Prochlorococcus marinus str. GP2: one gene and its partner. Each later gene encodes a partner of the first gene's protein in a complex. Links are inferred from orthologs where the notes say so. Each region holds a gene or a part of one and is shown in the gene's direction. Other genes may lie near its edges. The genes, in order: EU91_RS06165 and uvrB.

Region 1 (3,420 bases):
GCTGTTACAGCGTCTGCTGCGATTGCATGTGAATTATTGGTTATTGAGTTTATTGCATCTAATCTTGAGTTTGCAGTATTAATAAATTCTTTTATATTGCTTAAATCATTTAATTTCTTATCGGCTGAAAATAGTTGATTATTCTTTGAAGCTGACATTCCTGAATTAAAAAGTTAAAGACCGAACTTAAGAATAATACAAAGCTAGTTAAAACAATACAATTTCAAACTTAACGCAACGCTTCTTAATTAATTACTTCATTCCAAAGTGATAGTTGAAATAATTCAAATAAAAAATTTTTTTCCGCTAATATAAAGCTACATTTTTAATAAAGTTTTGGATCAACAGGATTTAAAATTATCAAAGAAACTTATTTCCTCATATAAAAAAAGATTGGAAAAAGAAATTCTAGACAGAAGTATGAAATTAAAGATGCCTCAAAATAAATTTGAAGAAATAATTAATAACAATAATGAACTTATAAATCTAAAAAAAGCGTTAGAAGATCTAGAAACGGAATCTGAATCTCATAGTAAAGTCTGATTTTTGAAAAATCCTTCCAAAAGTGTCTCAAACCAACAATTTCCTTTTTAAGTCCCTAAACAAACAACAACTTAAAGCAGTAAAACATGTTTATGGACCACTATTAGTTGTAGCAGGTGCAGGTAGCGGTAAAACAAAGGCTCTTACTCACAGAATTGCAAACCTTATTGAGGGTAACTCTATAGATCCCTATAACATTCTCGCAGTCACTTTCACTAACAAAGCTGCTAAAGAAATGAAAGCAAGATTAGAGGTTCTTTTAGCCCAAGAATTAGCTTTTAATCAATTTGGTCAGCCTTGGACAACTCTCAAAGAAATTGATCAAAATCAATTAAGAACAAACGTTCACCAAGAGAGGCTTGAGAACCTTTGGATCGGTACTTTCCATTCCTTATTTTCAAGACTTCTGAGATACGATATTGAAAAATATACTGATCCAGAAGGCCTAAAATGGACAAGGCAATTTTCAATTTATGATGAAACAGATTCTCAAACATTAGTAAAAGAAATTATCAGTCAAGATATGAATCTTGACCCAAAAAGATATGATCCCAAAAAGATTAAAAGATTAATAAGTAATGCTAAAAATCAATGCCTAACTTCTAATGATCTTTTAGAAAAAGCAGATAATAATTTTGATAAAACAGTTGCAGAAGCATACAAGAGATATAGAATTTCTCTTTCAAAAAATAATTCTTTAGACTTTGATGATCTCTTACTTTTGCCTGTTTTCTTATTGAGGCAAAATGATATGGTCAGAGATTACTGGCACAAAAGATTTAAACATATTTTAGTTGACGAATATCAAGATACAAATAAAACACAATATGAACTTATAAAATTAATTGCGGCTGGAAATACTGAACCAAAAAAATTCTTCAATTGGGAAGATCGGTCAATTTTTGTAGTTGGGGATGCTGATCAAAGTATTTATAGTTTCAGAGCAGCTGACTTCAGAATTTTAATTGGTTTTCAAGAAGATTTTAAAACTTCAATCAACGACGATACAAAATCATCTTTAATTAAATTAGAAGAAAATTATAGGTCATCTTCCAATATCCTTGATGCTGCAAACTCATTAATTGAAAACAACTCTGAAAGAATTGACAAAGTTTTAAAGGCTACTAAAGAAAAAGGGGAACTTTTAACGTTACTCAGTTGTGATGATGAAATTTCCGAGGCAGAAGCAATTACCAATAAAATAAAATCACTCAATAACTTTAATCAAACCCCAATTTGGAAAAATTTTGCAATTTTATATCGAACCAGAGCTCAGTCGAGAGTATTAGAAGAATCTCTTGTAAGGTGGCGCATTCCTTATACAATTTTTGGAGGATTGCGTTTTTATGATAGAAGAGAAATTAAAGATGCATTAGCATATTTGAAAGTTCTAGTTAATTCTTCAGATAACGTTAGTCTTTTACGAATCATAAATGTTCCTAGAAGAGGGATTGGTAAGACTACTATTCAAAAACTTAATGAACTATCTAATAGGTTAAATATCCCATTATGGGAGGTTCTTAATGATAAGCAAAGTCTTGAAGAAACAATAGGCCGATCATCAAAAGGAATTAATAAATTTACTGAAATTATGAATGATCTACTGTGTTACCTAGAAAACTCAGGTCCCGCTCAACTACTACAACTTATATTAGAAAAAAGTGGTTATTTAGGTGACTTGCTGTCTAGCGGGACTGAAGAATCTGAAGATAGAAGAAATAACTTACAAGAACTAATCAATGCAGCTACTCAATATGAAGAAGAAACAGAAAGTGGAGATGTAGAGGGATTTCTTTCTACAGCAGCCTTAACAACTGATAATGATACGAAGAAAAATAATCCTAACTCTGTAACTCTCATGACTCTGCATAATAGTAAAGGTTTAGAATTTCAAAATGTTTTTATCACTGGGCTAGAACAAGGTCTCTTCCCTAGCCATAGATCAATAGATACTCCCTCACTTCTTGAAGAGGAGAGAAGATTATGCTATGTAGGTATTACTAGAGCTAAAGAAAGAGTTTTCTTAAGTCATGCTAGAGAAAGAAGATTATGGGGTGGAATGCGTGAAGCAACAATTCCTTCAATATTTCTTTCAGAAATACCTGAAGATTTAATGGATGGCGAATTACCACAAACTGGTGGTGCTTCAATTAGAAGAGATTGGCATCTTGATCGTTTAACTAGAGTTGATCGAAACAATTCAAATGAATTTGTTAACAAACCAATAAATGCAGTAAGAAAATTATATTCAGGTCCCAGTAAAGGGAAAAGCTGGATAGTTGGAGATATGCTAATTCACTCAAAGTTTGGGAAAGGTGAAATCATACATATTTTTGGGAGTGGGGAAAAAATATCTTTAGCAGTAAAATTTGGTGATAAAGGAAGTAAAATTCTAGATCCCAGATTAGCTCCAATTCGTTATGTAAATTAAAACTTATGAATGATATCTCTGATTACATCGAAGGGGAATTAATCAAAACTCCATTTAATCTATATAACCTAATTGCTAAATACATAGAATCTAATAACAATACTAAAGTAGCTTTTGTTGGCGGTTATTTAAGAGATTTATTAATTAGTAAATTCCACAAAAAATCGTTTTCTAAACCTGTAGATATTGATCTTGTTATTGAAGGATCCTCTATTTCTCTAGCAAAATTTATAAAAAAAAATATTGTAAATGTAGATTTATGTTTAATCAAGGAATTTAATTTATATAACACTGTAGAAATAAATATTAATGACTATAAAATTGATATTGCTTCTGCAAGAAAAGAAATTTATTCTGCTCCAGGCTTAAATCCCACAGTAAATAAAAGTACTATTGAGGAGGATCTTAAGAGGAGAGATTTCACTATAAATTCAATAGCCTTCGAG
Region 2 (3,231 bases), on another replicon or contig:
GCTTTAAAGCTAGTGGAAGAAGGCGTTGATATTATTCAAACAGAAGGTGGTACCAGTTCTACTCCTTTCTCTCCAGGAATTCAAGGTTTTTTTGAAAAATCAGTACCAACTCTTTCAGCTACCTATGCTATTAATCAAGAATTTAAGAAACAATCTCTGAATATACCAATCATGAGTGCCTCTGGATTAAGCCAAGTAACTTGTCCACTAGCAATATCCTCTGGAGCCTCAGCAGTTGGCGTTGGATCTGTGGTTAATAAATTAGATGATTTAATATCAATGATCGCGGTTGTTAGGGGCTTAAAAGAATCTTTAAAAAATTCAATAATTGGAGAAAAAATTTCTTAGTATAGAAATATCCTTTAACTACTGGCTTGATGAACAACTATAAACTTCAAGCTCCTTACGAACCAAATGGAGATCAACCAGAAGCTATTAAAAAATTAGTTAAAGGTGTAAATAATGGTAAACAGTTTCAGACTCTTTTAGGTGCTACTGGAACTGGTAAAACATTTACCATTGCAAATGTAATTCAACAAACAGGAAGACCAGCACTTGTTTTAGCCCATAACAAAACGTTGGCTGCACAATTATGCAATGAATTAAGGGAATTTTTTCCAAAAAATGCTGTTGAGTACTTCATTTCTTACTACGATTATTATCAACCTGAAGCTTATGTACCTGTAAGTGATACTTACATTGCAAAAACTGCTTCAATTAATGAAGAAATAGATATGCTTAGGCATTCTGCAACACGCTCATTATTTGAAAGAAAAGATGTAATTGTTGTAGCCTCAATAAGTTGTATTTATGGTCTTGGTATACCGAGTGAGTATTTAAAAGCTGCAGTTAAATTTGAAGTGGGAAAATCAATAAATCTACGTTCTTCTTTGAGGTCTCTCGTTGAAAATCAATATACTAGAAATGATATTGAAATTACTAGAGGTAGATTCAGAATTAAAGGTGATGTTTTAGAAATCGGTCCAGCTTATGAAGATAGATTAATAAGAATTGAGTTATTTGGTGATGAAGTCGAGGCTATTAGATATGTTGACCCTACTACAGGAGAAATACTTGAAAGTTTGGAACAAGTTAGCGTTTATCCAGCGAAGCATTTTGTGACTCCAAAAGAAAGACTTGAGAGTGCAATAAGTGCAATTAGAGGTGAATTAAAAACTCAACTCGATAAATTTACATACGAAGGAAAATTATTAGAGGCTCAACGTCTAGAACAACGTACAAAATATGATTTAGAAATGCTTAAAGAGGTTGGTTATTGTAATGGAGTTGAGAATTATGCTCGTCATTTATCAGGTAGGGAGGAAGGTTCACCGCCAGAATGCTTAATAGATTACTTTCCTAAAGATTGGTTGTTGGTAGTTGATGAGAGTCATGTGACATGTCCTCAACTTCATGCGATGTACAACGGTGATCAATCTAGAAAAAAAGTTTTAATAGATCATGGTTTTAGATTGCCAAGTGCTGCAGATAATAGACCTTTAAAATGTGAAGAGTTTTGGGAAAAATCAAAACAGACATTATTTATAAGTGCAACCCCTGGTCAATGGGAATTAGATCAATGTGATGGTGAATTTATTGAGCAAGTTATAAGACCAACTGGGGTATTAGACCCTGTCATTGATGTAAGACCTAGTGAAGGCCAAATAGAAGATCTGTTATCTGAAATAAGAATTCGAGCTCAAAAGAATCAAAGAGTGCTTGTGACAACACTTACTAAGAGAATGGCTGAAGATCTAACTGATTTTTTATCAGAAAATAAAGTAAGAGTTAGATATTTGCATTCCGAAATCCATTCAATTGAAAGAATTGAAATTATTCAAGACCTTAGAATGGGCGAATATGATGTTTTGGTAGGAGTTAATTTATTAAGAGAGGGACTAGATCTTCCAGAAGTATCCTTAGTCGCCATTTTAGATGCTGATAAAGAAGGTTTTCTGAGGGCAGAAAGGTCATTGATTCAAACAATAGGAAGAGCTGCCAGACATGTTGAAGGTGTTGCCTTGCTTTATGCAGATAACTTCACAGATTCAATGAAAAGAGCAATATCTGAAACTGAAAGAAGGAGAACTATTCAGAAAAAATATAACCAAGTCAATGGTATTACTCCAAAACCTGCAGGCAAAAAAATAGAAAATTCAATATTATCTTTTCTAGAACTTTCCAGAAAACTAGATGCTGGTGGTTTATCTAAAGATTTAATAAATATAGTTAATAACAAAACTGACGCAATTCTCAGTTCCAGTGATAATCTATGTTTGCTTGAAGAATTGCCTGACTTGATAGAAAAGTTAGAAATTAAAATGAAAGACGCTGCAAAAGAGTTAAATTTTGAAGAAGCAGCAAATTTGAGGGATAGAATCAAAAAATTAAGACAAAAATTGGCAAGAAATAATTAAAAATAACTTATTTTTCTAATTCGAAATGATTATGAATCGCATTAACTGCTTTGTCACAATCTTTTTCTAAGACAATACATGAAGTCCTAATTTCACTCGTGGCAATCATTTCAATATTGATATTTTGGTCAGCCAATGCTCTAAATATTTTTCCAGCCGTCCCAACTTTAAATGCCATTCCTGCTCCTACAGCACTTACTTTTGCTATAGCAGGGCCATCTTCAATGTATGATCCGGGTAATTTTTTTGTTAAGGCCTCAAAAACTAAGTTAGCTTTTTCTCTATCTTGTTTATTCATTGTAAGACTAATATCCTTAGTTTTTAAAGAGGAAATTCTTTCAGATTGAACAATAGTATCGATAAGTAAATTATTTTCAGCTAATGCTAAACATATCGATGCTGCTACACCTGGACGATCAGGCAGTTTTCGAAAGCTTACCTGAACTTGGTTTTTATCTGATGCAATTCCTCTTACTTCAGGTTGATCTTGTTTTTCATTGATTGGATTAACAAATATTTGTGTATCGGATAACTTAAATTTCTCAGCAACAAATCTAACAGCTTTTGGTATATTATTAATTTCAATTACACAGCTGACTTTAATTTCACTAGTAGCTATTAACCTAACATTTATATTCGCTTGAGATAAAGTATCAAATAAATCAGCTGAAACACTAGGTCTGCCCATAATGCCTGCTCCTTGAATACTTAATTTAGTCATGTTGGTTTTTAAGTTAAATTCTCCCCCTAATTGACTAGTTATAAGTTCACATTGTTCTGCAGTCTTTTTTACTTCTAATTCACCAACAGTAAA

The links.
Region 2: the proteins of EU91_RS06165 (region 1) and uvrB are in contact, whole or in part, in a crystal structure (PDB 7EGT), measured with the Thermus thermophilus proteins. The link is inferred for Prochlorococcus marinus str. GP2 from one-to-one orthologs. Residues at the interface, in WP_096412145.1 of Thermus thermophilus: His654, Arg656, Phe657, Gln666, Asp668, Glu669, Lys680, Arg681, Leu682, Ser683, Lys685, Tyr686, Ala687; in WP_096411307.1 of Thermus thermophilus: Glu23, Leu25, Arg26, Asp27, Gly28, Glu29, Arg30, Phe31, Arg55, Glu326, Asp327, Phe328, Glu379, Ser382, Gln383, His398, Gly400, Arg401.

What each region holds. Positions count from the first base shown.
Region 1 is NZ_JNAH01000003.1:274,893-278,312, reverse strand. The notes cover bases 185-3,269. They hold EU91_RS06165 (UvrD-helicase domain-containing protein), read left to right. Parts: upstream 185-565; coding sequence 566-2,974; downstream 2,975-3,269. Other genes in these bases: EU91_RS06170 (CCA tRNA nucleotidyltransferase), read left to right, coding at 2,980-3,269; EU91_RS06160 (hypothetical protein), read left to right, coding at 337-543. Outside these bases: EU91_RS06155 (R-phycoerythrin subunit beta), read right to left, coding at 1-158; more of EU91_RS06170, read left to right, coding at 3,270-3,420. UniProt on the Escherichia coli protein: A helicase with DNA-dependent ATPase activity. Unwinds DNA duplexes with 3'-5' polarity. Translocates on single-stranded DNA with 3'-5' polarity. Initiates unwinding more efficiently from a nicked substrate than double-stranded DNA.
Region 2 is NZ_JNAH01000008.1:366,890-370,120, reverse strand. The notes cover bases 2-2,897. They hold uvrB (excinuclease ABC subunit UvrB), read left to right. Parts: upstream 2-377; coding sequence 378-2,417; downstream 2,418-2,897. Other genes in these bases: EU91_RS00475 (aspartate kinase), read right to left, coding at 2,425-2,897; EU91_RS00465 (DUF561 domain-containing protein), read left to right, coding at 2-348. Outside these bases: more of EU91_RS00465, read left to right, coding at 1-1; more of EU91_RS00475, read right to left, coding at 2,898-3,231. UniProt on the Escherichia coli protein: The UvrABC repair system catalyzes the recognition and processing of DNA lesions. A damage recognition complex composed of 2 UvrA and 2 UvrB subunits scans DNA for abnormalities.